Regions from separate parts of the Pseudomonas sp. MM227 genome, predicted to be linked through region 1. Evidence: predicted binding sites of a transcription regulator. Region 1 holds the regulator's gene; each other region holds the start of a gene.
What was found. The regulator FliA, encoded in region 1, starts transcription of late flagellar genes. The targets are predictions, from matches to a motif close to CTAAAGTTTNNNNNNNNNNNGCCGNTAA.
Positions count from the first base shown of each region.

Region 1 (7,098 bases):
GCTGCACGGCCAGGAAGGCCATGCCGCCGCAGGTAAAGTGGTCCAGGCATTCGGTGAGGTGGTGATCGGCGGTAACTACATCGTCGGTATCGTGGTGTTCGCCATCCTCATGATCATCAACTTCGTGGTGGTCACCAAGGGCGCCGGGCGCATCTCCGAAGTGAGCGCGCGGTTCACCCTGGATGCCATGCCCGGCAAGCAGATGGCCATCGACGCCGACCTCAACGCCGGCCTCATCGATCAGAACCAGGCCAAGGCGCGTCGTACCGAAGTGGCCGCCGAAGCCGAGTTCTACGGCTCGATGGACGGTGCCAGCAAATTCGTCCGTGGCGACGCCATCGCCGGTCTGCTGATCCTGTTCATCAACCTGATCGGCGGCATGCTGGTGGGCATGCTGCAACACAACATGCCATTCGCCGAGGCAGGCAAGGTGTACGCCCTGTTGACCATCGGTGACGGCCTGGTCGCTCAGTTGCCATCGCTGTTGCTGTCCACCGCGGCAGCCATCATGGTGACCCGTGCTTCGGGCTCCGAGGAGATGGGCAAGCAGATCCAGCGGCAGATGTTCGCTTCGCCCAAGGCACTGGCCGTCTCCGGCGCGCTGATGGTGATCATGGGCATGGTGCCCGGAATGCCGCACATGGCCTTTATCACCCTGGGTGCCATCGCCGGTGGTGGTGCCTACCTTTTGTGGAAAAAGCAGAACGACGTCAAGGTCCAGGCCCAGGCCGAAGTGCAGCGCCAACAAGAGCTGCTGCCTTCACCGACGCGCACCCAGGAAACCAAGGAACTGGGCTGGGATGACGTGACGCCCATCGACATGATCGGCCTGGAAGTTGGCTACCGTTTGATCCCGCTGGTGGACCGCAATCAAGGCGGCCAATTGCTGGCGCGGATCAAGGGCGTACGCAAGAAGCTGTCCCAGGACCTGGGCTTCCTGATGCCTACCGTGCATATTCGCGACAACCTCGACCTGGCGCCCAGCGCCTATCGTTTGACGCTCATGGGGGTGATCCTCGCCGAAGCCGAGATTTACCCGGATCGCGAGCTGGCAATCAACCCCGGGCAGGTGTTCGGCTCGTTGAACGGCATCACCGCCAAGGATCCGGCGTTTGGTCTGGACGCGGTCTGGATCGACGTCAACCTGCGCAGCCAGGCGCAGTCGCTGGGCTACACGGTGGTCGATGCCAGTACGGTAGTGGCCACGCACTTGAACCAGATTCTGCAGAAGCATGCCCATGAGCTGATCGGCCACGAAGAAGTGCAACAATTGCTGCAAGTTCTGGCAAAAGGATCGCCCAAGCTGGCCGAAGAGCTGGTTCCGGGCATCCTTTCGCTGTCTTCGCTGCTCAAGGTCCTGCAGGCCCTGCTGGCTGAGCAGGTACCCGTACGCGACATCCGCAGCATCGCAGAAGCCATCGCCAACAACGGGCATCGGAGTCAAGATACCGCCGCGCTGGTTCAGGCCGTCAGGGTCGGTTTGTCCCGCGCAATCGTGCAAAGCATTGTAGGCATTGAGTCGGAGCTGCCTGTCATCACGCTGGAACCAAGGTTGGAACAGATATTGCTAAATAGTCTTCAGAAGGCTGGTCAGGGTCAGGAAGAAGGCGTTTTGCTGGAACCGAGCATGGCGGAAAAACTGCAGAGATCCCTGATCGATGCGGCGCAGCGGCAGGAGATGCAGGGCCAACCGGTGATACTGCTGGTAGCCGGTCCGGTCCGCGCGATGCTGTCACGTTTCGGTCGCCTGGCGATCCCCAACCTTCACGTACTGGCCTATCAGGAAATCCCTGATAACAAGCAAGTCACCATCGTTGCGACAGTAGGGCCCAACGGCTGAGGTAGTGGGTTATGCAAGTGAAGCGATTTTTCGCCGCCGACATGCGTCAGGCCATGAAATTGGTCCGCGATGAGCTGGGCGCCGACGCTGCCATCATTGGCAACCGTCGCATCGCCGGCGGCGTCGAGCTGACCGCAGCGCTGGACTACAAGCTGTCGGCCCTGGCGCCGCGCGTGCCCAACCTGGAGTTGGAAGAAGAGCTGCGCAAGACCCAATCGCGGATCGTTTCGGCCCAGGCCGAGCTGAGCACCCGTGGCGAGAGCGATGCGGCTACCAACCGCCAGCTGGTTGCCGGCCTGCCGTTGACCGCCGCCGAGCCGCTGGTCGAGCCGCGTCGCGAAGAGCCCCCGCGTGTGCAGGTGGCCCCCGCGCCACAGCCTGCCGTCGACCAACGTCTTTTCGATTCCATGCGTTCCGAACTCAACGGTTTGCGCCAACTGCTGGAAGTGCAGCTGGGCTCCCTGGCCTGGACCCAGCTGCAAGGCTGCAAGCCGGCGCAGGCGAATCTGTGGCGTCGTTTGCAGCGCATCGGCTTGTCCGGCCCGATCGCTCGCGAGCTGCTCAGCCTGACCAGCGAAATCAACGAACCTCGGCAGGCATGGCGGATGCTGCTGGCGCACTTGGCGCGTATGATCCGTACACCGGAAGTGGAACCGCTCGAAGAAGGTGGCGTGATCGCCATGGTCGGCCCGGCTGGCATGGGCAAGACCACCACTCTGGCCAAGCTGGCGGCCCGTTATGTGCTCAAGTACGGTTCCCAGAGCGTGGCGCTGGTGAGCATGGACAGCTTTCGCATCGGTGCCCAGGAACAACTCAAGACCCTGGGCCGCATTCTCAATGTATCGGTGACTCAGGTCGATCCGGGCCAGTCATTGGTACAAGCCCTGGAACCCCTGCTGCGCAAGCGCGTGGTATTGATCGACACCGCTGGCCTGCAAGCCAGCGATCCGGCCCTGCGCATGCAGCTCGAAAGCCTGGCCGGACGCGGGATCAATGCGCGCAATTACCTCGTGCTGGCTACTACCAGCCAGAAGCAGGTGCTCAGCGCGGCGTACCATAGCTACAAGCGTTGCGGTCTGGCCGGGTGCATCCTGACCAAACTGGATGAAACGGCCTGTCTCGGCGAAGTGCTGAGCCTGGCCATCAGTCAGGAACTGCCGATTGCCTATCTTACCGATGGGCCGCGCATTCCCGATGACTTGCATTTGCCGCGCCGGCACCAGTTGGTCAGCCGCGCAGTGAGCGTGCAAATGCAAGAAGAGCCCAGCGAAGAGGCCATGGCCGATATGTTCGCGGGTCTCTACCACAGCCCCGACAAGCGAGTTGGCTGAGGTGAAGAACGTTATGCAAGCACACTCTTCCTGCATCGTAGGGTTGCCAGGAAACACTCGAGCAATCGAACTGGCAGCCACTCGTGTGGCCTCGGTCTAGACAAGGTAAAGAACGAACATGGGCAGCATGCATCCCGTACAGGTGATCGCGGTGACCGGCGGCAAAGGTGGCGTCGGCAAGACTAATGTGTCAGTGAACTTGTCCCTGGCGTTGGCCGAGCTCGGCCGCCGGGTCATGTTGCTGGACGCCGACCTTGGCCTGGCCAACGTCGACGTGTTGTTGGGCCTGACCCCCAAGCGCACCCTGGCCGATGTGATCGAAGGTCGCTGCGAACTACGCGACGTGATGTTGCAGGGCCCCGGCGGCATCCGTGTCGTGCCGGCAGCCTCGGGTACCCAGAGCATGGTGCAGTTGAGCCCGGCCCAGCATGCCGGCCTGATCCAGGCCTTCAGCGATGTGGGCGACAACCTCGACGTACTGATCATCGACACCGCCGCCGGTATCGGCGAATCGGTAGTGAGCTTTGTCCGCGCCGCCCAGGAAGTCCTGCTGGTGGTATGCGACGAGCCCACCTCGATCACCGATGCCTACGCCTTGATCAAGCTGCTCAACCGCGATTACGGCATGAACCGCTTCCGGGTCCTGGCCAACATGGCGCAGAGCCCCCAGGAAGGGCGCAATCTGTTCGCCAAGTTGACCAAGGTGACCGATCGCTTCCTCGACGTTGCCCTGCAGTACGTCGGCGCCGTGCCCTACGATGAGTCGGTGCGCAAGGCCGTGCAGAAGCAGCGCGCCGTGTACGAGGCGTTCCCCCGTTCCAAATGCTCGCTGGCCTTCAAGGCGATCGCGCAGAAAGTAGACACCTGGCCTTTGCCGGCCAACCCCCGTGGCCACCTGGAGTTCTTCGTCGAACGCCTGGTCCAGCAAACCAGCGCAGGGCCCGTATCATGAGTGCCAGCGGATACCGTATGTACAGCAAGGCGTCGCGCGACTCGCAGCAGCATCAGCTGATCGAGCAATACGCGCCGCTGGTCAAGCGTATCGCCTATCACCTGCTGGCGCGTCTGCCAGCCAGCGTGCAGGTGGAAGACCTGATCCAGGCCGGCATGATCGGTCTGCTGGAGGTCTCGACCAAGTACGACTCGAGCAAGGGGGCCAGTTTCGAGACCTACGCCGGTATTCGTATCCGCGGCGCCATGCTCGACGAAGTGCGCAAGGGCGACTGGGCGCCGCGTTCGGTGCACCGCAATACCCGCATGGTCAGTGATGCCATTCGCCGAATCGAGTCGAAAACCGGTCGCGACGCTAAAGATCACGAGATCGCTGCCGAACTTAGTCTGAGTCTGGATGATTACTACGGGATCCTGAACGATACCTTGGGCAGCCGCTTGTTCAGCTTCGACGATCTGCTGCAGGACGGTGAGCACGAGGGCCTGCACGAAGACGGCGCCAGCGGTTCGCTGGAGCCCTCGCGGGATCTCGAGGACGAACGCTTTCAAGGCGCGCTGGCCGAGGCCATCGCCAACCTGCCCGAGCGCGAGAAGCTGGTCCTGTCGTTGTATTACGACGAAGAGCTGAACCTCAAGGAAATCGGCGAGGTACTGGGTGTCAGCGAGTCGCGGGTAAGCCAGTTGCACAGCCAGTGCGCGGCGCGACTTCGCGGGCGCCTGGGGGAATGGCGGGCACGCTGAAGGAACGGCAAGACCGGTGCGGGCTTTGTCGCGGGCAGAGCCCGCTCCCACAAAGGCCGAGACTGTGGGAGCGGGCTCTGCCCGCGAAGAGGCCTGCAGGCGTAGCGCGTGTAGGCGATCTGCAGCGGCAAGTGGCTCAGGCGAATTCGATTGTTATGCACGTCCAGGGGCTGGGCGTGTTCAAGACTGCTGGAGGTCTAATTGGACAAGAACATGAAAATCCTCATCGTCGACGATTTCTCGACGATGCGGCGCATCATCAAGAACCTGCTGCGTGACCTGGGCTTCACCAACACCGCCGAGGCCGATGATGGCAACACCGCCTTGCCGATGTTGCACAGCGGCAACTTCGATTTTCTCGTCACCGACTGGAACATGCCTGGCATGTCCGGCATCGACCTGCTGCGCCAGGTGCGCGCCGACGATCGCCTCAAGCACCTCCCGGTGCTGATGGTCACCGCCGAGGCCAAGCGCGAGCAGATCATCGAAGCCGCCCAGGCCGGGGTCAACGGGTATGTGGTCAAGCCTTTCACTGCGCAAGTGCTGAAAGAAAAAATCGAAAAGATTTTCGAGCGCGTCAATAGCTGAAGTCTGCAATGGGGGCGCAATGGACCACAAACAAAGCACGTTGGGGGACTTCGAGTCGACCCTGAAAAAACACGCAGTGGAGCTGGTCGACAGCCTTGAAAAAGGCCGTTTCGGCGACGCGGTGCAATTGATCCACGAACTGAACCAGACCCGCGATCGCGGCCTGTATCAGGAAGTGGGCAAGCTTACGCGCGAGCTGCACAGCGCAATCGTCAGTTTCCAGATCGATCCGAACATCCCCCAGGCCGAAGAGGTTTCGCAGATCACCGATGCGACCGAACGTCTGTCGTATGTGGTACGCCTGACCGAAAACGCGGCCAACCGCACCATGGATCTGGTCGAGCAGAGCACCCCGGTGCTCAATACGCTGAGTGCCGAAGCCAGTGCCTTGAGCGCCGACTGGCAGCGCTTCATGCGCCGCGAAGTGGCCGCCGACGAGTTCCGCGAACTGGCGCGCCGGGTCGACAGCTTCCTGACCCGCAGCGAGCAGGGCAATCGCGAAGTCGCCAGCCACCTCAACGACATCGTGCTGGCCCAGGATTATCAGGACCTCACCGGCCAGGTCATCAAGCGTGTCACCGCGCTGGTCACCGAAGTGGAGAGCAACCTGCTCAAACTGGTCCTGATGGCCAGCCAGGTCGATCGCTTCGCCGGCATCCAGCATGATCACGAACAGCTCCGCGCCGAAAAAGATCAAGAAAAACATCCCGCCAAGGGTGAAGGTCCGCAGATCCATGCCGATAAACGTGAAGACGTCGTATCCGGTCAGGACGATGTCGACGATCTGCTGTCCAGTCTGGGCTTCTAGGCCATCGCCTGCGCCTGACTGTGTTGACCGTTAATCACGTATTCCAGGGAGCATCCACATGAGCTTCGGCGCCGACGAAGAAATCCTTCAGGATTTCCTGGTAGAGGCCGGCGAAATTCTCGAGCAACTGTCCGAACAACTGGTCGAGCTGGAAAGCCGTCCCGATGATGCCGACTTGCTCAATGCAATTTTTCGCGGTTTTCACACTGTAAAAGGCGGCGCCGGCTTCCTCCAGCTCAACGAGCTGGTGGAGTGCTGCCATATCGCCGAGAACGTCTTCGACATCTTGCGCAAAGGTGAGCGCCGGGTCGACGCCGAACTAATGGATGTCGTTCTCGAAGCGCTGGACGCGGTCAACGGCATGTTCACCGAGGTGCGTGAACGCTCTCCGGTCACGCCGGCCAGCCCCCAGTTGCTCGATGCCCTGGCGCGCCTGGCCGAACCGGCTGCGGCGGTCGTTGCGCCGTCCGTGGCGGTGCCCGTTGCGGCGCCAGCCTCGACGCCGGGCGAAGACATCACCGACAGCGAGTTCGAGCAATTGCTCGATTCCTTGAGCGCGGCCAAAGCGCAGGCCGCCGCGCCCACCGCGTCCGCTGCTGCACAGCACGGCGCGGCCAGCGACGATATCACCGACGACGAATTCGAGTCGCTGCTCGACCAGCTGCACGGCAAGGGTCAGTTCGCGGTCGATGCGCTGGCGCCGGCTGCGGCATCGCCAGCCGCTTCGACGCAGGCTGCCGTGGGTGCGTCTGGCGACGAGATCACCGACGACGAGTTCGAGGCGCTGCTCGACCAGTTGCATGGCAAGGGTACGTTCACTGCCGATGCGGTCACGCCAC
Region 1 covers NZ_OX352319.1:2,924,387-2,931,484, reverse strand. Annotated here, with positions in the region: gene flhA (flagellar biosynthesis protein FlhA) at 1-1,840, shown strand, start outside; gene flhF (flagellar biosynthesis protein FlhF) at 1,852-3,171, shown strand; gene fleN (flagellar synthesis regulator FleN) at 3,290-4,123, shown strand; gene fliA (RNA polymerase sigma factor FliA) at 4,117-4,863, shown strand; gene ONG87_RS13215 (chemotaxis response regulator CheY) at 5,077-5,451, shown strand; gene ONG87_RS13210 (protein phosphatase CheZ) at 5,471-6,259, shown strand; gene ONG87_RS13205 (chemotaxis protein CheA) at 6,318-7,098, shown strand, end outside.

Region 2 (7,098 bases), 1.1 Mb from region 1:
CCTTCGAGAACAACCAGGAAGAACAGCCGCAGCGTCCCGCGCAGGTCAAGGCTGGCATGCGCAGCGCTGTGCAGCGTACGTGGAAGCATCTGGCGCAGGAACGCATCGAAGACATGCGTCCGACGATTCCGTTGGGCAAGCATTTCTGGGCGCTCTCCAAAACCGAGCGCAGCGCCATCAAGACCTTGTGCGCCACCGACGAGATCCATGCCCTGGTCACGTCCCTCAAGGGCCGCTCGGGGAGTGACAGTGTCGAGTTGCTGGATTCGGCTTATTGGGTCAAGGGTTGCAGCTCCCTGGGCCTCAAGCGCTATGCCGTGCTGCTCGGCGTGGGCGACGACGATGACCAGGAACTGTGTCTCCTGGACGTCAAGGAAGCGGTCGCTGCCGCAGCACCGCGCACGGTTCGCGTAGGCATGCCGCGCGATAACGGCCGGCGCGTGGTCGAAGGCGCCCGGCATCTGTCTCCGGGCCTAGGCAATCGGATGCTGGCCACGCGGATGCTCGACCATGGCTTCTTCATTCGTGAACTGCTGCCCCAGGACATGAAGCTTGAGCTCGACCAGTTGAGCGAAACCGAAGCCATGCGCGCGGCGAGTTACCTGGCCAGGGTCGTGGGTGCTGCTCACGCACGGCAGATGGACCTTTCGACCAGGGCTGACTGGATGCGCGAGCTACAGACCAATCGCTCGAACACGCTGGACGCGCCGTCCTGGCTGTGGTCCAGCGTGGTTCATCTGGTGGGCAGTCATGAGCAAGGGTACCTGGAGCACTGCCGAAGGTACGCTTTGCAGAATTGAACATCGGCGCTCGCGCACAGGACTAAATCGAAACCCCGCGCAGCTGCGCCACATAGGAAACCCCTGTATGCATATTCTTCACATTGCCAGCTCTCCGCGTGGCGAGCGTTCCGCCTCGCTGAAACTGGCCGCACGCTACCTCGAAACCGTCGCTTCGCATCAGCCTGACGCCACCGTCGACGTGCTGGATGTGTGGACCACCGATCTGCTGCCTTTCGACGGTCCTGCGTTGAATGCCAAGTACGCCGACCTCGAAGGCGTGGAAATGACTCCCGAACAGGCAGCCGTGTGGAAACAGATCCACGCGTTGGGCGAGCGCTTCCATCGCGCCGATGTGATTGTCTTCAGTGTGCCGATGTGGAATTTCGGTGTGCCCTACCGTCTCAAGCACCTGATCGACTCGGTGTCACAGCGCGGCGTGCTGTTCGATTTCGATGAACAGGGCATGTGCGGCCTGCTCAAGGGCAAGAAGGTGGTGGTGCTAGCCACCCGCGGGGTGGTGCTGGGCGAGGACTATCCCACCGAGGATTACGACCATCAGGTTGCATTCCTCAGGACCTGGGCACGGATGGTGGGCATTCCAGCCATCGACACGGTGGAGTCGGAAGCGACGCTGGGCGATGCCGCAACGGCCGAGGCCAGCTTTAATGCCGCTCTGGATGCGGCCACCAAGCTGGCTGCATCCCTGTAGCGCTGCGACCGTCAGCGCCGATAGACCACAGCGCGCCGATCTGCCCCTGGGCACTGATCGGCGCTCCCCGGCGCGCCTTCCTATAGCTTGAACCGCGCCACCACGGTGCGCAGCTCGGTTGCAAGCAGTGATAGCTCTTCTGCAGTCACGGCGTTGTCTTCGATACCTTCCATCAACGCCAGGCTGCCATTGCGAATCTCGGTCACGTTGCGGTTGATGTCCTCCGACACGGCGTGCTGCTGAACGGCCGCGCTGGCGATCTGGGTGTTCATGCCGACGATCTGCTCGACGCCATCGCTGATGGCATCCAGGCTGGTCGAGGCCGCATCGGCGGACTGCAGGCATTCCTGGGCGCGCTGCTTTCCAGCCTTCATCTGCTCGACGGCAGCAGCGGTAGCCAATTGCAGTTCCTGAATGATCCGGCGGATCTCTTCGGTGGAGTTTTGCGTACGCGATGCCAGGGTCCTCACTTCGTCGGCGACCACCGCGAAGCCGCGGCCCTGCTCACCCGCGCGGGCGGCTTCGATGGCCGCGTTCAAGGCCAGCAGGTTGGTCTGGTCGGCAATGTTGCGGATCACTTCGATGACCCCGCCGATCTGCTGGCTGTGCTGGGCAAGCGCCGAGACCTTCTGCGCGCTGCGCTCCACTTCGTCGGCCAGGGCCTCGATGGTGACCTTGGTTTCGTGCATCTGCGCCAGCCCGGCATGGGACGACTGGCTGGCCTGTTCGGCGGCGTGGGCGGCACCTTCGGTGTTCTGCGCGACGTCGGCAACGCTGGTGGTCATTTCGTTGATGGCCGTGGCCACCTGCTCGGTTTCGCTTTGCTGGGTATTCATCGAGCGTTTGGCGCGGTCGATGGATACACCCATGCGCGTGGCGGCATCGGACACCGACTGCGAGCTGCGCTCGACCTGAGCCAGCGAGCCACTGAAGGCCTGCACCATATGGTTCAGGCTGTTGCCCACGTCGGCCATTTCATCCTTGCCGCGGACCTGGACGCGCGTGCTCAGGTCGCCCTGGGCAATGAGCTGGGTGGCCAACAGGACATCCTGAATGGTACGGCGCATGGCGCTGTAGATGCCGCAGAACACGTAGACCAGCAGCAGGCCGACGAGCGCGAACATGCCAATGATGAACTGGCGCTGAGCATTCTTTTCCTCGACACGATGCTCCAGCCGGTTCAGCAACTCCTCCTGCAAAGTGTCCTGGGCCTTGTACAACTCAGCCACCACTGCATTGCCCTTGGCGGGTACGTTCTGCACGTTGCCCAGTGTATCGCTGGTAGAGGACGTCACTGCCTCGAGGTCCGCACGGAAGCCCTCAAGGCTTGCGAAAGCGCTGCTGATGGGTGCCTGGATCCGATCGGCGAGCGCAGGCTCACGGCGACGCAGCAAGGCCAGGCTTTGCTGCAGTTCCTTGTGGATCAGCAGTTCGTTCTTGAGCATCGACTTGATCACGCCGCGCGTAGCCGGGCTCAACACCTGCCCTTCACGCAGGCCGCTGGCGAGCCCACGCAGTTGCCCGACGATGTTGATCTGGCGGGGCAGGCGCAAGGTGCTCTGGTCGATCATGAACAGCGATGCGTAATCCTCATCCAGCACCATCCCCGACGTGGCCGACACGTAGTAGACAAAATTCAACGTCTCGGTGAGTTGGTCGTTCCACGCGTCGAACACGCCGCTCTGGTCGGCGCCCGGCTTGGCCTGCGCCATCAACCGCGTGGCTGCTGCGTGCAGATCCTGGACGCGGTCACCGGTTTCCAGCGGCTCGTTGAACTGGCGGTCAGTGGCGGCCAGTTTCGAAAATGCATCCTCCAGCTTCGCCTGGTTGGCCAGTACATCGGCTTGCGCAGTCGAATCACCGCTGAGCAGGCGATTGCTCAGGGCGCGCTGCATCATGGACAAGCGCAGGATGGGCGTGACGTCCAGCAGGTAACGCTGGCCTGCCTGCTCCGAACGGATGACCGCAAGGCTTTCGTTGATTTGAACGATGAAACGGGTGCCCAGCAGCGCCAGGGGGATCAGAACGATGATTGCCAGTACCGCAAACTTCGTCGGAAAGCGTAATCGGTTGGCCAGTGCTACGGCAGGAGCAAGGATGTTCATGAGGTTCTCACAGCCCGAAATGGGAAGGTTCGTAATGGGTCTTGGGGTGAGAACGGTCCATTTCTCGGACGCCTGAGCTCTGCGTGGCCCATGAGGCTGATCGCAATCATTCTGCGGTCAAACGTCCCTATCGGTAGAAACCCCAATAACTTTACAAAAAGTTGTACATATTTTTATTTATGTAAAGGTTTTGAACTTTTTAGGCTGGGTAATGTCTTTCTGGCATCATTGCATCCTGGGTCGATTTCCACCCTAGATTGGGGAAAGTAATTCATCACAGTCCATCCGAAAGGTCCGAAAAAGGCATCCACCCTGGCGTTAAACTGGTGATATCTCTTGGATCTTGGGCAGGCACTATGAATCCGGAAAAACCTCTACACGATCTGGCTGGCCACGACGCGTTCAGCCGCACCTTCCAACAGGGTCAATTGACCATTGGTTTCATTTCCCCGGCCAGTGGCTACCCCGACAGCCCCTTTCCAGGCCTGTCGGACCAGGCCGAGATCGTGCAAAGCCTGGATCGCAGTGACGCTGCAGCCTTGTGGCTGCGCGATGTACCCTTCTACGACCCGTCGTTCGGCGACACCGGCCAGGTGCTGGACCCGCTGGTGTACGCCGGCTGGCTGGCCGCGCTCACTCAACGGATCGCAATCGGCACGGCCGGGTTCGTCACGCCCCTGCGCGAGCCGGTCATCACCGCCAAGCAGATCACCACCGCCGACCAACTGTTGGGCGGCCGTTTTCTGGCCGGCATGGCGTCCGGTGACCGGCCCACCGAGTACCCCGCCTTCGGGGTCGACTTCGCCACGCGCGTGGAGCGCTATCGCGAAGCGGTGGCCTTGATCAAGACCCTGACCTCGGTATCCTTCCCGCGTTTGAAAACCGAACACTTCGGCCATCTGCGCGGCGACATCGACCTGGTGCCCAAGCCTGCGGCGTCACGCATCCCCATCATCGCCATTGGCCGTGCCGGCCAGAGCCTGGAGTGGCTGGGCGAACACGTCGACGCCTGGATCTGGCATGGCGATGCCCAGCGTATGTCGGAGGTGGTGCCGCACTGGCGTGAAGTGACCGCGTCGCGTGGTTTCGTACCGTTCGGCTATGGCGCGATGTTCGACCTGGATACCGATGCCAACGCACCGTTGCAGACCGGTCGAGTGCTGCGCGGCGGCCGTCATGCCCTCAAGGCCTTCTTCGCGCGCCAACGCGATGCCGGCGTCAACCATGTTGCCTTGAACCTCAAGCCAACACGTCGCCCGGCGCTGGAAGTGATCGCGGAGCTGCAGGAGTATGTGCTTCCCGAGTTTGCGGTGGGGGCCGAGTAGGTACGACCCCGCAGCAGCCATCAGCCCTCAACGCTGGCCGGCCACGGCTGCACACAAAGCCGATTCTTGCCACTGCGCTTGGCCCGGTACAGTGCTTCGTCCGTGGCCTTTATCCAATCACGTTCGCTGGCATATTCATGGGAGTAAGGCACCAGGCCAATGCTCAGGGTCACTTCTACGGGCACGGTCAGGTCAGCCCAGTCGGCGAATCGTTGGCGAATATCGTCCAACTGCCGGGTCGCTTCCGCGACGCTGACATCGAACAGCAGCAAACAGAACTCGTCGCCGCCGTAGCGTCCCGGTACTGCAGAGGTCCCCAGCCCTGAACGCAGCAGGTTGGCCAGGCGGCCGATGATGGCATCGCCCACCAGATGACCGTGCTCATCGTTGATGCGCTTGAAGTTATCGATGTCTATCAAGGCCAGCATCGCCGTCACCTCGCCCCTCCTGCAGCGAGGAAAGATTTCGTCCAGCTTTTCCCTCCACGAAGCGTGATGGAGCAGGCGGGTCATGCCGTCCAGTTTACTGATGAGCTTGAAGGCCTTCTTGTGCACTGCCAGTTGCACCGAAACGCCGTAGCTGGCGCGGGCCACGATCAGCGGGTAGATGATCAGCATCGGCAGACAGGCCAGTTGCTGCAGCGCCGTGGTCGCCATCGACAACTCGAACCTATTCAGGCTCAGCGCCATAAGCACACCCACAACCTGCAGCGCAACGCTGGCCCGTAACAGGCGCCAACCGCCTGCGGCCATCGCGTTCATGGCGACCATGGCAAGCAGCAGCACCGACGGCAGCAGGTTGAACGCCATCAGCCCTGCCCAGCCGCCGGCGAACAGGGCGTCCAGCATGAGGTTGCGCTGTTCGGCAGCGAAGGGATCCGAGGCATTGCGTGCGAGCAGGTACGCACCGGTTGGCCAGGCCACGAGGTTGGCCAACATCGCTGCCCATACCCACGTGGGCGTGCCGGGCTGATCCAGCAACACTGCACCGATGAAGAGCGCACTGAGCAGGCACCCTATCGAGCGCGGCCCGTAGATACGGCGCGCGAAACTTCTCCCCAACTCCTGGCGACTGAGCGGCATACCAAGGCTCCCCGCCTTTGCTATCGATGTGCCCTGTCAGAGCAAAGACGTGCCGCTGTCCGGTGGTCGACTGAGCGTCGAACGGCATGGCACTTTGGCATCGATTTTATAGCAAGTCGGGTTTGCAGTCAGCAGCCGTTCGGTGCACGGGCGATTGTTGCCAATGCACGCTGGACATTGGCCTCACTGCGCCTGGCCGTACTCCGCATCGCTGACCTGCTCCAGCCAATCCACCACCTTGCCGTCCAGTGCCTCGGCAATGGCGATATGGCTCATGCCAGTATCGGGCCGCGCGCCGTGCCAGTGTTTGACCTGGGGAGGAATCCACACGGTATCACCGGGGCGAATCAGCAGGCGGGCCTGGCCCTCCTGCTGCACGTAGCCGGCGCCTGCGGTGACGATCAGCGTCTGGCCCAGCGGATGGGTGTGCCAGGCGGTACGCGCGCCGGGCTCGAAAGTGACCGTGGCGCCGCCGATGCGAGCGCCGTCGGTGCCTTTGAATGGGGCATCGACCCGAACCTTGCCGGTAAAGTACTCGGCGGGCCCGACCGCGGACGGCTGCGAGCCTGCGGGCGTTACGGTGACATTGAGGGAGTGAGTGCCATTCATGGGCTGGGCTCCTTTGCTTTCAAACGTTAACAAGGACAATGAGAGCGCGGCGGCTGCGAGTGATTTCACCAAGAATCTTCCTGTGCTTTGCCGAAGAACTCCAATCTACCCGTTAGATGTCCGTCTGATTAGCCACTATAATCAGCATGGATAAATGAACTGGACTCATGAATGCTTCGCGACAATGCCAACGATCTTCTTGCCTTCCTCGCGGTTGCCAAGGAGCGCAGCTTTACCAAGGCCGCCGGCAAGCTTGGCGTTTCGCAGTCTGCGCTCAGCCACACAGTGCGAGCCCTGGAAGCGCGCCTGGGCTTGCGACTGCTGACGCGCACGACCCGCAGCGTATCCCCCACCGAGGCTGGCCAGCGATTGATCAGCACGGTTGGCCCCAGTTTCGCCGATATCGAAGTTGCGCTGGCGGCACTCAGCGAACTGCGCGACCGTCCCGCCGGCAACATCCGCATCAATGCCGTGGACCATGCCCTG
Region 2 covers NZ_OX352319.1:1,839,485-1,846,582, reverse strand. Annotated here, with positions in the region: gene ONG87_RS08460 (DUF2252 domain-containing protein) at 1-800, shown strand, start outside; gene ONG87_RS08455 (FMN-dependent NADH-azoreductase) at 868-1,491, shown strand; gene ONG87_RS08450 (methyl-accepting chemotaxis protein) at 1,572-3,596, opposite strand; gene ONG87_RS08445 (LLM class oxidoreductase) at 3,953-4,921, shown strand; gene ONG87_RS08440 (diguanylate cyclase) at 4,942-6,003, opposite strand; gene ONG87_RS08435 (cupin domain-containing protein) at 6,187-6,612, opposite strand; gene ONG87_RS08430 (LysR family transcriptional regulator) at 6,784-7,098, shown strand, end outside.
Region 2: the regulator FliA is predicted to act here: its motif matches at 3,724-3,751, upstream of ONG87_RS08450 (methyl-accepting chemotaxis protein).

Region 3 (7,098 bases), 1.8 Mb from region 1:
CTCGGTGACGGCGGCGCCGCTGCGCACCTTGGTGTCGACCGGGTTGACCGAAATGGCCTGGACCTGCACCAGCAGATCACGCGGGCCCGGGGTGGGCGCGGGCAGTTGCAGGTCGGTGAGCACGGATGCCGTGCCGTTCTGGGTATACGCAATGGCTTTCATAAGGGGTTCCCAAGTGGGTGCTATGGGTCGGGGCGCCCTTCGCAGAGGGCGCTCGCGGGTCACGAAAAGGGCAGAGGACTAGGCGGAGCGCATTTCCTGAGTATCTCGCTGCATCGACTGCAGGTTGCGTTCGATGTTCTCACACAGCGAATCCATCTGGATCTGATGTTCGCTGACCTTGAACGGACTCTGCAAGTCGGTGCCGATCCGCTCGATGGCCAGCAGCATGAAACCGACCACGGTAGACGCCAGCGGTGTGAACCATTCCAGCGAATCCACCAGGCCGATCGGTACGATCAGGCAGAACACGGTGATGAACAGGCGCGGAAAATAGACATACGGGTAGGGCAACGGCGTGTTGGCGATACGCTCCATGCCGCCTTGGCAGTTGGAGATGTCCACCAGCGTCGACTCCAGGCGCGCCAGGCGGATGCTGTCCAGGCGCCCGGCCTTGTACTCGCGGGCCAGCAAGGCCGCCGAGCCGGTCAGCAGGTCGTTGGAAAAGTTATTGGTGCTGTCGCGTCGTTCGAATTCTTCGGCGCTGATGAAGGCTGCCACTTCCGGTGGGCAGGGTATGTGCCGTACGTGCGCTGCCAGGCAGTTTACATAGGCCACATGGCGCCGCAGCAAGGTGGCCTTGACCGGATTCACGTCATCGCCCGCGTCGTCGATCAAGGTCAGCACCTGGCGCGCATAACTGCGCGACGCATTGACCAGCAACCCCCACAGCGTTCGCGCTTCCCACCAACGGTTGTACGCACTGCTGTTGCGAAAGCTGATCAGCACGATCAGCGCCGAACCCAGCAGCGTCAGCGGCATGATCGGCAGGCTCAGCTTGGTGTTGAGAAACAGCATGAAGTCGACGGTCACCGCGATATCCCACAGCAGCAGCCAGAACAGCGACCAACCGACGTAGCCCATGGTCTTGATAATCAAACGGTATTTCTTGGCGATTGCTTCTTTCATAAGCGGACCCTAGGCGATGAGCGTGCCTAGGTCGGACGCCGGCTTTGCCACAAGGTTCGTTGCACGCTAACGAATGGCCGTTACCAGTTGCTACAGGCCAATACTGGCACTTCAGGCATGCCCGCGGCGGGCGAACAGCAGGCCAACGCCTGCCAGCCCCAGCAAGCCACCACAGGCGCGATTGAAGCGACGTTTGGCCTGCACCGTATTCAGCCAGCGCTTGAGGTTTACGCCCAGGTACGCATACAGCCCAACCGCGACCCATTCCAAAACCAGAAACAGCGCGCCGAGCACCGCAAACTGGGCCCCAACGGGTTGTTGCGGATCGACGAACTGCGGCAGGAACGCGGTAAATATCAGGATCGCCTTGGGGTTACCCGCGGCGATCAGGAACTCGCGGCGCAGCATCCGCCACAGGTTGGTACCACCGGCCGTGGAGTCCGCTGCCATGTCGACGGGCTCGCTGGTCCACAGGCTCCACGCCAGCCACAGCAGGTAGAGCGCGCCCACCGTCTTGATGGCCAGAAACAACCATTCGGATGCAAACAACACCGCCGCCAGCCCCATTGCCGCCAGCGCGATCATCGCGCTGAATGCTACCAGCCGCCCGAACCCGGCCAGGCACGCGGCCCTGTAGCCGTGGTGGGCGGCATTGTTGATGGACAACAGGTTGTTTGGCCCTGGGGCCATGTTCAGGGCAAAGCAGGCGGGGATGAAAAGCAGGAGGGTGGTGAGGTCCATGGGGCTTTCCATTGACAGTGATTGGAACGAATGAGCCGGCCAAGCCGCTCGCATTGGCTTATAGGTAGTCAAAGTAGTCGACGTTCTCTATAAAGTTGCCGAAAAAATAGAAAATGGTCCACCAGTTCTTGACCTGACTCGTTATTTGCCACCCATAAAAAAGCCCCGAGCTTTCACTTGAGGCTTTGATATTGAGTCCGCGGTCCTTGCTGCTGACTTAGTTAAAGCACGAACTTACTCATCAGCCCCTGCAAATGCACACCCAGTCGCGCAAGTTCAACACTGGACGATGCGGTTTCTTCACTCGCCGACGCTGTCTGCTCGGAGATATCCCGGACATTGATCACGCTGCGGTTGATTTCTTCAGCCACTGCGCTCTGCTCTTCGGCAGAGGCGGCTATCTGCTGGTTCATTGATTCGATGGTTGCAATGGAGCGGCTGATGTTGCCTATCGAAGTGCCTGCATCACGAGTCAGCGCCACGCTGTCATCGGTCAGCAGGCGGCTGTTTTCGAGGGTGGTGGCTACTTGTGCAGTTCGGCTGTGCAGGCCGTCGATCAGGGTGGCAATTTCTTCGGTGGAAGTCTGAGTACGTTGGGCGAGACTTCGGACTTCATCGGCGACCACGGCAAACCCACGTCCGGCCTCGCCCGCGCGGGCGGCTTCGATGGCGGCGTTGAGTGCCAGCAAGTTGGTCTGCTCGGCAACCGCCTTGATCACGTCGAGCACGCCACCGATCTTGTTGCTCTCTTGTTTCAACTCATCCATGGCCACTTTGGATCGACCGACTTCAGCCGCAAGCGTTTCGATTTGAAGCACGGCCTTGGACACCACGGCATCGCCTTCGCGCACTTCCTTGGAAGCGCTAACTGCCGCATCCGAAGCCTGCTCTGCATTTTTCGCCACTTCCTGAACGGTCGCTGCCATTTGATTCATGGCAGTCGCTACCTGATCGGTTTCACTGCGCTGGCTATTGACCCCGGCGCTGGTTTGCTCGGTGACGGCTGAGAGCTGTTCGGCCGCGCCTGCGATCTGAGTGACGCCATCACGCAAGCCGCCTATCAACTGGCGCAGGTTCAAGGTCATCTGGTACATGCTGGTCTGCAGCATGCCGATTTCGTCCTTGCGCGTGCTCGGCTCATTGTGGGTCAGATCACCGCGGGCCACACGGTCAGCCAACTGCAGTGTCTCGCGCAGTGGTACGACTATTAGGCGAGTGATGATCCACGCCGCCAGTGCACTCATGACGAGTGCTGCGGTGAGCCACAAAATCAACATCCGGTTGGCCTGATTGACGTCTGCAAGGCGCAGGTCGACCTGGTTCTGCGCCAGTTGGTTGGCCGAACCGAGCAGGACTTCGATGTTCTTCGAGATCCCAGCCTGGCCCTGGTTGATGGTGGCTTGCGAAGACGAGAATCCATTGATGGCGGATCCATAGGCGTTCATCGAGTCCACCAGGCTGGCGACAGCGGAGGTATCCAGGCCGGAACTTGTCAGGTTTTTCATGTAGTCGGAGGCTGCGGCAATCGAGGCGACGGCCAGCTGTTGAGCCTCGGGTTTAAGGGTGTAGGTGTACCCACGAACATCGAAGCGCATCTTTTGAAACAGCATGATTGCCCGGAGCACTGCATCGCGTTGCGCGGCGTCGCCATCCATAGAATTGGCCCGCCCATTCAGCTGTCGCAACTTGGCGTCTGCGGTGTCGGCCGCAGTGCCGAAGACATCTCTGCTGGCTTCACGCGTGTGGGTGGCAGCAATGATGCTGTTGTAATGATCCTTGTATTCCTTCATGGCCGCCATGGCCGCTTTCACGTGAGGAATATTAAGCTCGGAATTCAATACGCTGTTGAGGTAGGCGAGATGGTTATCGAGATTTTCGTAGGCTTTCAGCCAAGTCGTGGCATTGGCGTCGTCAGAGGTCTGGCCATAGACCAGCCGTGCTATGCGCATGTCTCGCGTCAGTGTGCTGAGCTTGGCAATGTCCGTGATGCGCTCGCTGCGCTCACTCATGGAGGCGATGCCTCTCCAGCCCGTCAAGGCGATCAATACGGTAAGTATGATAACTAGTGTGAAGCCAAGTATTAACTTCGATCTGACCGTTAAGTTGGTTAAAGCACTTTTCAACATGTGAGCCTCTCGAAATCGCTGTTTTAGTTTCTTCGGTCGGCTCCTCCATGCCAGTGCTGCGTTCATCCAATCGGCAGCGCAGAGGGAATCTTTAGCGAAGATTTTCACGAAAATGAGGTTTTCTTACATGCTGCTTGAAGCATAAAAAGTTCAATTTTTTTAATATTAAATGTATCGGGTCGAAGCGCCAGGAAGCTACTGCTCGTTCGCAGAATGGCAGCAACAGCGTCACGTTGGGGTGGGCCTGACGCCATAGACACGAACACTGACGTTTGTACCCGACGTGCGTGCGCCATTTTTGGATGCGAAAATGATTTGAAAGGGTGCGAGGGGTTGAAGCGATCAAGCTGAGATCGTGCAGCACAAGGACGTGCTGGACGAAAAGGAGAAGATGGTGCACCAGACGGGATTCGAACCCATGACCCCTGCCTTCGGAGGGCAGTACTCTATCCAGCTGAGCTACTGGTGCGACGCGGGCGCCATGATACCCATGTCGGGGGTGGTCGTCCATTGCGATAACCGGCACATCGTTTGTAATCTGCTACGGTGACACTCGCGCAAGCCGGGCATACCCAGGCTTGCAAGGCTTGTCGTTCTTTTTTTCGAACGGCTATTGTCCTTTACCGCCATAGATCCTAGGATTCGTTTGAGATTTCAAACGCTCTTGTCTGGTTGCTGATGCGCATGCGTTCATCCATGCGGTATTTCACCTCAGCCCGGGCGCCTTTTCATCCCTCCATTCGTGCCGTCACGTACGGCGCCATCAAGGAAGCCGACATGCAGCTCAAAGATACCTCGTTGTTCCGCCAGCAAGCCTATATAGATGGTGCGTGGCTGGGCGCCGACAGTGGGCAGGCCATCAAGGTCAGCAACCCTGCTACCAACGAAATTCTCGGCACCGTGCCGAAAATGGGCGCCGCCGAAACCCGCCGCGCCATCGAGGCTGCCGACAAGGCACTGCCCGCCTGGCGTGCGTTGACCGCGAAGGAGCGCTCGAACAAGCTGCGCCGCTGGTTCGAACTGATGATCGAAAACCAGGATGACCTCGCCCGTCTGATGACCCTGGAGCAGGGCAAGCCATTGGCCGAATCCAAAGGCGAGATCGTCTATGCCGCTTCGTTCATCGAGTGGTTTGCCGAAGAGGCCAAGCGCGTCTACGGCGACACCATTCCCGGCCACCAGCCGGACAAGCGTCTGATCGTGATCAAGCAGCCAATCGGCGTGACCGCCGCCATCACCCCGTGGAACTTCCCGGCCGCGATGATCACCCGCAAAGCGGGCCCGGCGCTGGCCGCAGGCTGCACCATGGTGCTCAAGCCTGCCTCGCAGACGCCGTTCTCGGCATTGGCGCTGGCTGAGCTGGCCGAACGCGCAGGCATTCCCAAGGGTGTGTTCAGCGTCGTGACCGGCAGCGCTGGCGACATCGGCAGTGAGCTGACCAGCAACCCGATCGTGCGCAAGCTGAGCTTCACTGGCTCGACCGAGATCGGTCGCCAGTTGATGGCCGAGTGCGCCAAGGACATCAAGAAAGTCTCGCTAGAGTTGGGTGGTAACGCTCCTTTCATCGTGTTCGACGATGCCGACCTGGACAAGGCGGTCGAAGGCGCGATCATTTCCAAGTACCGCAACAACGGCCAGACCTGCGTCTGCGCCAACCGTATCTATGTGCAGGACGGCGTTTACGACGCGTTCGCCGAGAAGCTGAAGGTTGCAGTGAGCAAGCTCAAGATCGGCAACGGTCTGGAAGAAGGCACCACTACCGGGCCACTGATCGACGACAAGGCCGTGGCCAAGGTCAAGGAACACATCGCCGACGCGGTCAGCAAGGGCGCAACCGTACTCACCGGTGGCAATGCGCTGCAGGGCAACTTCTTCGAGCCGACCGTGCTGGTCAACGTCTCCAAGGATGCCGCCGTGGCCAAGGAAGAAACCTTTGGCCCGCTGGCGCCACTGTTCCGCTTCCAGGACGAGGCCGAAGTGATTGCCATGTCCAACGACACCGAGTTCGGCCTGGCGTCGTACTTCTATGCCCGCGACATGAGCCGCGTGTTCCGTGTTGCCGAGGCGCTGGAATACGGCATGGTCGGTATCAACACCGGCCTGATCAGCAACGAAGTGGCGCCGTTCGGCGGCATCAAGGCCTCGGGCCTGGGCCGCGAAGGCTCCAAGTACGGCATCGAAGATTACCTGGAAATAAAATACCTCTGCATTTCGGTGTAACCCACCGCGCAGAACCCTTGGCGGCCGGCGGCCGCAGCAGTCGATCATCGTATGCTGCTGCGGTACTTACCGGCCGCTTTATCCTTGAATCACGCCGACCGATGAGCGGCGAATGAGGAATGTCATGAGCAAGACCAACGAATCCCTGATGCAACGCCGCCAGGCTGCCGTGCCACGCGGTGTGGGCCAGATTCATCCGATCTTTGCCGAGTCGGCGCAGAACGCCACGGTTACCGACGTCGAAGGTCGCGAATTCATCGACTTTGCCGGCGGCATCGCGGTGCTCAACACCGGTCACGTTCATCCGAAGGTGATCGCTGCTGTGCAAGCGCAATTGCACAAGCTGACCCACACCTGCTTCCAGGTGCTGGCTTACGAGCCCTACGTTGAAGTCTGCGAGAAGATCAACGCCAAGGTACCCGGCGATTTCGACAAGAAGACCTTGCTGGTCACCACTGGCTCCGAAGCGGTCGAAAACGCCATCAAGATCGCCCGCGCTGCCACTGGCCGTGCCGGGGTGATCGCCTTCACCGGCGCCTACCACGGCCGTACCATGATGACACTGGGCCTGACCGGCAAGGTCGTGCCGTACTCGGCTGGCATGGGCCTGATGCCCGGCGGTGTGTTCCGCGCGCTGTACCCTTGCGAACTGCACGGCGTCAGCGTCGACGATTCGATCGCCAGCATCGAGCGCATCTTCAAGAACGACGCTGAACCGCGTGACATCGCAGCGATCATTCTCGAGCCGGTGCAGGGTGAGGGCGGTTTCTATGTCGCGCCGAAAGCCTTCATGCAGCGTCTGCGCGCCCTGTGCGACCAGCACGGCATCCTGCTGATCGCCGATGAAGTGCAGACCGGCGCAGGCCGTACCGGTACGTTCTTC
Region 3 covers NZ_OX352319.1:138,341-145,438, forward strand. Annotated here, with positions in the region: gene ONG87_RS00580 (zinc-binding alcohol dehydrogenase family protein) at 1-162, opposite strand, end outside; gene ONG87_RS00585 (bestrophin family protein) at 241-1,128, opposite strand; gene ONG87_RS00590 (LysE family translocator) at 1,240-1,869, opposite strand; gene ONG87_RS00595 (methyl-accepting chemotaxis protein) at 2,091-3,995, opposite strand; tRNA gene ONG87_RS00600 (tRNA-Arg) at 4,388-4,464, opposite strand; gene gabD (NADP-dependent succinate-semialdehyde dehydrogenase) at 4,773-6,215, shown strand; gene gabT (4-aminobutyrate--2-oxoglutarate transaminase) at 6,340-7,098, shown strand, end outside.
Region 3: the regulator FliA is predicted to act here: its motif matches at 4,063-4,090, upstream of ONG87_RS00595 (methyl-accepting chemotaxis protein).

Region 4 (7,098 bases), 1.1 Mb from region 1:
AGGCGCGCCAGGCATCGATTCAATCCGAACAGCTAGGTGTGGTCGAAGTACTTCGCCATCACTGGCGTTCAGTGTTGGTGGGAATCGGCGCGCGGTTTGCCGAGAACATTCTGTATTACACGGTGGTGACCTTTTCCATCACCTACCTCAAGCTGGTGGTTCACAAGGACACCTCGCAGATTCTGCTGCTGATGTTCGGCGCGCACTTCCTGCACTTCTTCATGATTCCGCTGATGGGCTACCTCTCCGACCTGGTCGGCCGCAAACCGGTGTACCTGACCGGCGCGGTACTGACGGCGTTCTGGGGTTTCGTCGGCTTCCCGATGATGGACACCGGCAACAACTGGCTGATCATGGCGGCCATCACTCTGGGCCTGGCCATCGAATCCATGACCTATGCGCCCTACTCGGCACTCATGGCCGAGATGTTCCCGACCCATGTGCGCTACACAGCGCTGTCGCTGTGTTATCAGGTGGCGCCGATCTTCGCCGGCTCGCTGGCGCCGCTGATCGCCATCACTCTGCTGAACAAATACAACAGCTCCACGCCCATCGCCTGGTACCTGGTCGGGGCTGCGGTAATCTCCATCGTCGCCGTCAGCCTGACCCGTGAAACCCGTGGCAAGTCGTTGCGCACGGTCGATGCCGAAGCCGCCGCCCGCGTGGCGGCCTCGGAACAAACGGGCGTGTCGCGCGGCAAACTGGCCTGAGCACTTGCGCTGACGATGGCCGTCAGCGCGCCCTCAAAGCCCCAGATCACTCAACCCTGGGTGATCGTCGGGGCGCCGCCCCAAGGGCCAGTGGTACTTGCGTTCGGACTCGGCAATCGGCAGGTCGTTGATGCAGGCGAAGCGCCGGTGCATGAGTCCGTTGGCGGCGAACTCCCAGTTCTCGTTGCCGTAGGAGCGAAACCAGTTGCCCGAATCGTCATGCCACTCGTAGGCGTAACGCACGGCAATGCGGTTGTCGGCGAAGGCCCACAGCTCCTTGATCAGGCGGTAGTCCAACTCCTTGCGCCACTTGCGCTCGAGAAACGCCTGGGCCTGGGCTCGACCTTCGATGAACTCGCTGCGGTTGCGCCAGTAGGTGTCGTGGGTATAGGCCAGCGCCACTTTGGCGGCGTCCCGGGTGTTCCAGCCATCTTCGGCACCACGCACTTTCCGAATGGCGGTTTCGACGGTGAAAGGTGGCAACGGTGGGCGGTTTTCCTGGTTCATGGCGAGGATCCTAGAAAGGCTTGTAGGGCAGGAACTTGCCGTCCAGGGTGATCACAGCACGCGATCCGCCTTCGGGATCTTCGACTTTCTTGATGTCGAGTTTGAAGTTGATCGCACTGATGATGCCGTCGCCGAATTGCTCATGCACCAGAGCCTTCAAGGTAGTGCCGTAGACCTGGACCATTTCGTGAAAGCGATAGATGGTCGGGTCGTTGGACACGTCTTCGGCGTTGCCGCGCAACGGTATGGTCTGCAACTGAACGACCGCTTGCGCGTCGAGGCCCAGACGCTCGGCCACCACTTCGGCAACCGCCTGCGGCAGCGGGTGTTGGCCCAGCAGTGCGGCCGTCACATACACCGTACTCAGGCCGGTCCCTTCGGACAGCGCCGCCCAGGTCAGATTGTGCGTGGCCTTGGCCTGCAGGACTTGTTCGGTCAGGGTCTGTCGTGGTGCCTTGGAAACGTTGCTCTGGGACATGGTGATTCTCCGGACTGAAGCGCAGGGTCGATTGAACAGCTTGGCAGCAGGGAATCATCGAAACCTACCACAATGATCAGGGCTGCCTTGCACAATTTCAGCTGGGATTCGATTGGTGCCGCTACGTCCCATTGGTCACCTGAGCGCTGCGGTTGGCCAGGCAGGACAGCGGGAGGAAGGCTGAACGCGCTGCACGCTCGCGCAAACTTTTCCGTGGTTCAGGCGTCAGCTTGATAGCACATCTCGCTATTGCAGCGCCCCCCTGCCCCTGCACAAGGACTCATCATGGTTTTCTTCATCTTTCTGCTGGCCTGCGCCGCCGCAGCCAGCACCGGTGTCATCTTCAAGCCCGGCGAATGGTACGCCTCGCTGGTCAAGCCGCGTTTCACCCCGCCCAACTGGGCGTTTCCCGTGGCCTGGACGGTCATCTACCTGCTGCTGGCGTGGGCGGGCTATCGGCTGACCCAACTGCCGGGCAGCGAGACGGTACTGGCGCTGTGGGCCGCGCAGATCGCCCTGAATACCCTGTGGACGCCGGTATTCTTCGGCGCCCATCGCCTGCTCGCCGGGATGGTGATCATCGTGATCTTGTGGCTGGTGACCGCCGCCATGGTTGCCCTGGCAATGCGCCTGGACGTCATCACCGGGCTGATCCTGTTCCCCTACCTGGCCTGGCTCTGCGTGGCCGCGGCGCTGAACTTCTCGATTCTGCGCAACAATCGCTGACGCTACGGTTTCGCCGCTCCCACTCGGCCACGGTCAGATCGCGAACGCCCCGACCAATGCGGTCAGCCCGACCGCCAGCCTCGACACTTCTCCGCTGGCGGTGGCCGTTTGCGTGGCGCCGGCTGCGCTCTGGATCGAAAGGTCGCGGATGCTGGTGATGTTGCGATCGATTTCCCGTGCCACCTGTGCCTGCTCCTCGGCTGCGGTGGCGATTACGGTATTGCGTTCGCTGATGAGGTTGATCGATGCCGATATCTGACTGAGCGATGCGCTGGCGTGCTGCGCCACGGCCGACGAATCGCTGGCCATCTGCTGACTCTGCTCCATGGCTTGCACAGCCTGCACCGAATCGGTCTGCATGGAGCCGATCATCTTTTCGATTTCCTGGGTCGACTGCTGCGTGCGGTGAGCCAGGGCGCGCACTTCATCCGCCACCACGGCAAAGCCTCGACCCTGCTCTCCGGCGCGGGCCGCTTCGATGGCCGCGTTCAATGCCAGCAGGTTGGTCTGTTCGGCGATGGCGCGAATCACCTCGACCACCGTATTGATCTCCCGCGCCCGTGACGACAGCTGCTTGACCTGGGTGCTGGTGCTGCCCACGTTGGTGGCCAGTGCCTGAATGGCGGTGAGGGTCTGCTCGACCTTGCCCAGCCCATCCCTGGCCAGGGACTGGGTGGTTGCCGACGCGTCGGCGGCCTCTGCCGCATTGCGTGCCACCTCATCGACGGCCGAGCTCATCTGGGTGACGGCGCTGGCAGCCTGATTGACCTCGTCGTTCTGGCGCGTCAGACCGCGGCTGGATTCCTCGGTCACGGCGCTCATCTCTTCCGAGGCGGCAGCCAACTGGCTGGAACTGTCGGAAATGTGCGCGATGGTCTGGCGCAGGTTGGCCTGCATCTGGGCCAACGCGGTGAGCATGCTGGCGGCCTCGTCCTGCCCGACCACGACGATCGTTTCGGTCAGGTCCTTGCGCGCGATGCGCTGGGCAATCTGCACGGCCTCCTTGATCGGCTGGGTGATGCTGCGGATCAATAGCGCAGCGAGCAGGATGGTAGCCAGCACGGCCGCAGCCATCAGCCCGATGACCCAGTTGCGTCCCGACTCGAACGTCGCCAGCGCCGCATCGCCGGCATCCGTGGCACCGCGGTCGTTCAGCGCCATGAGCTGGTTGACCTTGCCTTCGAGGGCATTGGTCAACGGACGAATGGCCGTGTTGATCAAGGCAGTTGCCGCAGTGGTGTCGGCAGCACGCAGCATAGGTTCCAGCTGACCCAGCACTTGGTCATACGTTGCCGCATCTGAGCGTATGGATTCGTAAAGTTTACGGTCATCGTCGCTCGCAACGGTGCTCTCGTAGTGCTTGATGGTTTCCTGAAAAGTACGGCGATAGCCCGGAAACGCAGCAATCGTCTGTTCACGAAGCGCGGCATCGGTGGTGGTGGCACCGCGCATGCTTTCGAGCCGCAACCTGAGCAGTCCGCTGTTCATCTGACCCGCATCGCGAATGCCGAGCATCCAGTTGGTTTCCACGTCCTGCTCGGCCTGGTAGAGCTTGTTCATCTGAACGATGGAGATACTGCCCAGAAGGATCACGACCGCGACTACGGCCGAGAAGAAAGCGATCGCCCGAGGGGCGAGATTGAGGCGTCGGATGATCATGCAGGATTCCATTGCGATCGGGGGTTGATGACAACCATCATCGGCCCGCCGGCAGGAATCTTGAGCATGGGGCAGGTCGGCAGCTATCGGATATGGCTCACGACGATAGCGAAACGAGCGCGATCAGGGCCTGCAGCGGATCACGGCCTGGCGAACAGGAGTTTCAAGCCGGCTGCGGCAAAGACCATCGCCAAGGTGCCCTCGATCCAACGGCGCGCCTTTCCATAGGCACGCACCATTGGGGCCGTAGAGAAGACCAGTGCATAACCGCCAAAAATGGTCACGCTAAGTATGGCGCAACCCGCCAGGATGATCGCCACGGTCGAGCTCGTCGCGCCTGGGCCCAAGCCCAGGGTCATCGTAGCGATCCAGCTCAGCAGGGCTTTCGGATTGGTAAGGTGCATCAGCAAGCCCCGACGATACAGACTTGGCCAGGATGCCTTCGGTGAAGATGCCAACTCATCGGCAAAGCGTTGATTGGACGTCAGCGCGGAACGGCAGGCCTTGCTGGCCAGAAAAAGCAGATAGGCGCCGCCTGCCATCTTCAGAATGAACAGCGCGCCGGCGTATTGCACGAGCACTGCCGAGACACCCGTAGCAGCCATTGAACCCCAGAAGAACGAACCACTGATGACGCCTGCGGCCAGCACCAACGCGGGGCGTCTGCCTTGGTGCATCGCGACGCTCATGATTCGCATGTTGCTGGGCCCCGGGCTGGCTGCGCCGACAATGTAGGTGACGAACACCAGAAGCAGATGGTGAATATCGAACGACATGAAGGGGCCCCACTCTGTTGCGTCGCTGGCAATGTACTCAGGTACCCTATAGCAACGCCGGTCGCCGATGCAAACCCACGTATTCCGTCCGAAAATGAGGAGTTCTTTCATGTTCACAGGTTTGAGCGCATTCCCTTTGACCCCGCTGCGTGACGGTGTCGTCGACGAAACGGCCTTCGCCGGGTTGATTGAAAACCTGTCGTCGGCAAAGGTCGATTCCATCGGCGTTCTGGGCTCGACGGGAAGCTACGCGTACCTGAACCGGGAAGAACGACGCCTCGCGACGCGGCTTGCCGTCAGCGTGGCCGGTGAGGTGCCCGTTATCGTCGGGATCGGCTCGGTCGCCACGCGAGATGTGCTGCTGCTGGCGGATGATGCGCAGGCCGCTGGGGCCTGCGCGCTGTTGCTGCCACCGGTGAGTTACCAGAAGCTTGGTGCCGATGAAGTATTCGAGTTCTACGAAACCCTCGCCCACCACGTTTCGGTGCCGTTGGTGGTCTACGACAACCCCGGCACCACGCACTTCGAGTTCACGGACGAGCTGCACGGGCGCATTGCAGCTCTGCCGAATGTCGCCTCGATCAAGATCCCCGGCATGAACCTGGATCCAGCGCAAGCCTCGGCCCGGGTGGCGCGCCTGCGGGCGAGCATCCCTGCCCACGTCAGTATAGGCATCAGTGGCGATGCCTTTGCAGTGACCGGCCTCAATGCAGGGTGCGAGCTGTGGTACTCCGTGCTGGGCGGACTGTTTCCGCGAACTGCGCTGGCGCTCATCGAGGCAACGGAGGGTGCACACTCGGGCCGCGCCGTCGAACTGTCGGCAGGGCTTGAACCGCTGTGGGCAATGTTCCGTGAATATGGCAGTGTCCGGGTCATCGCTGCCGCAGCCGAGATCATGGGCCAGGCAGCAGCCAATTGCCTGCCTCTTCCCCTAAAGGGGCTCGACCGGCAGTCCAAAGAGCGCCTGGTGCAGATGCTGAAGGCGCTAGAACTCGCCTGAGCCTGGAGCCGCGAGGCCTAGGCCGGGGTCAGTGCCGTTCGATCGGCGCCTGAAGCTTGTAGCCCATGCTGTGCACGGTGTGCAGCAGGGGTACATCGAAGGTTTTGTCGATGGTTCTGCGCAACATGTAGATGCCCGTTCGCAGGCTGTCGGAGTCGTGCGTTTCCTGGCCCCACAGTGCCAGTTCGAACTCGCGACGCTTCACTATCGCGGGGCTTTTGCGCATCAGCAGCTCCAGCAGCACGAGGGTGGTGGGGTTGAGTTTGAGCAGCCTGCCCGCCCGCTTCACCTCAAGCGAATCCAGGTCGAAGGTCAGGTCATAGACCTGGAGCACGTTCTTCCGAACGCCTGTCGATCGTCGACTCACCGTCTCCACGCGAGCAAACAGTTCGGACAACGCGAAGGGCTTGATGATGTAGTCGTCGGCACCGACGCTGAAGCCGGTCAAGCGGTCTTCCAATTCGTCACGTGCAGTGAGCATCAGGATGGGCGTGTTCTGCCTGGAGACCGAGCGCAGCTTGTGGCAGACCCGATTGCCGTCCATGCCGGGCAGCATCACATCCAGAATGATGGCGTCGAAGTTGCCGGTCATCGCCAGGTGCAGCCCAGTGACGCCATCCAGCGCCCCGGTAACTTCACAGCCCTTGAGCGTGAAATACTCGGAGATGTTGGCGAGGATATCGGCGTGATCTTCGATAACCAGTATGCGCATGGAACCCTCTTTGTGATGTCAGGCGGAACAACGGAAAAGGTCACCCGCTCAGCGGCCGGCCGCCAGTTGTTTCGCCGCGTCAGCCGCATGCCCGTTGATCCCCCTGCAACTGGCGAACATATCCAACCCGGTGTCGTAGACACGGGTCTGCACATGCAGCAAGCCTAGCACCGAGTGAAACAGATTGTCCTGGCTCAGCGGTTCATGACGCGTCTGCTGCAGACAGCGGCTGTCGACCGTGAGCGCGCGCTGATAACTTTCGGAAAGCCATACCAGCAGCGGCACGTGTTTCTGCTGATCGGGGGCAAGCATGTAAGGCGTGCCATGCAGGAACAGGTTGTACTCGCCCAGCGACTCGCCATGATCCGACAGATAGATCATTGCGGTGGCCAGATGATCCTGGTTGCTGCGCAGTACATCGATGAGCCGAGCCAGCACGTGATCGGTGTACAGCAAGGTGTTGTCATAGCCGTTGACGATACTCTCTCTGCTGCACGCATCCAGCGCATTGCTCTTGCACACCGGCGTGA
Region 4 covers NZ_OX352319.1:1,851,353-1,858,450, reverse strand. Annotated here, with positions in the region: gene abaF (fosfomycin efflux MFS transporter AbaF) at 1-710, shown strand, start outside; gene ONG87_RS08525 (nuclear transport factor 2 family protein) at 744-1,217, opposite strand; gene cynS (cyanase) at 1,228-1,695, opposite strand; gene ONG87_RS08515 (TspO/MBR family protein) at 1,981-2,421, shown strand; gene ONG87_RS08510 (methyl-accepting chemotaxis protein) at 2,455-4,080, opposite strand; gene ONG87_RS08505 (LysE family translocator) at 4,221-4,856, opposite strand; gene ONG87_RS08500 (dihydrodipicolinate synthase family protein) at 4,966-5,856, shown strand; gene ONG87_RS08495 (response regulator transcription factor) at 5,885-6,568, opposite strand; gene ONG87_RS08490 (phosphoethanolamine transferase) at 6,617-7,098, opposite strand, start outside.
Region 4: the regulator FliA is predicted to act here: its motif matches at 4,118-4,145, upstream of ONG87_RS08510 (methyl-accepting chemotaxis protein).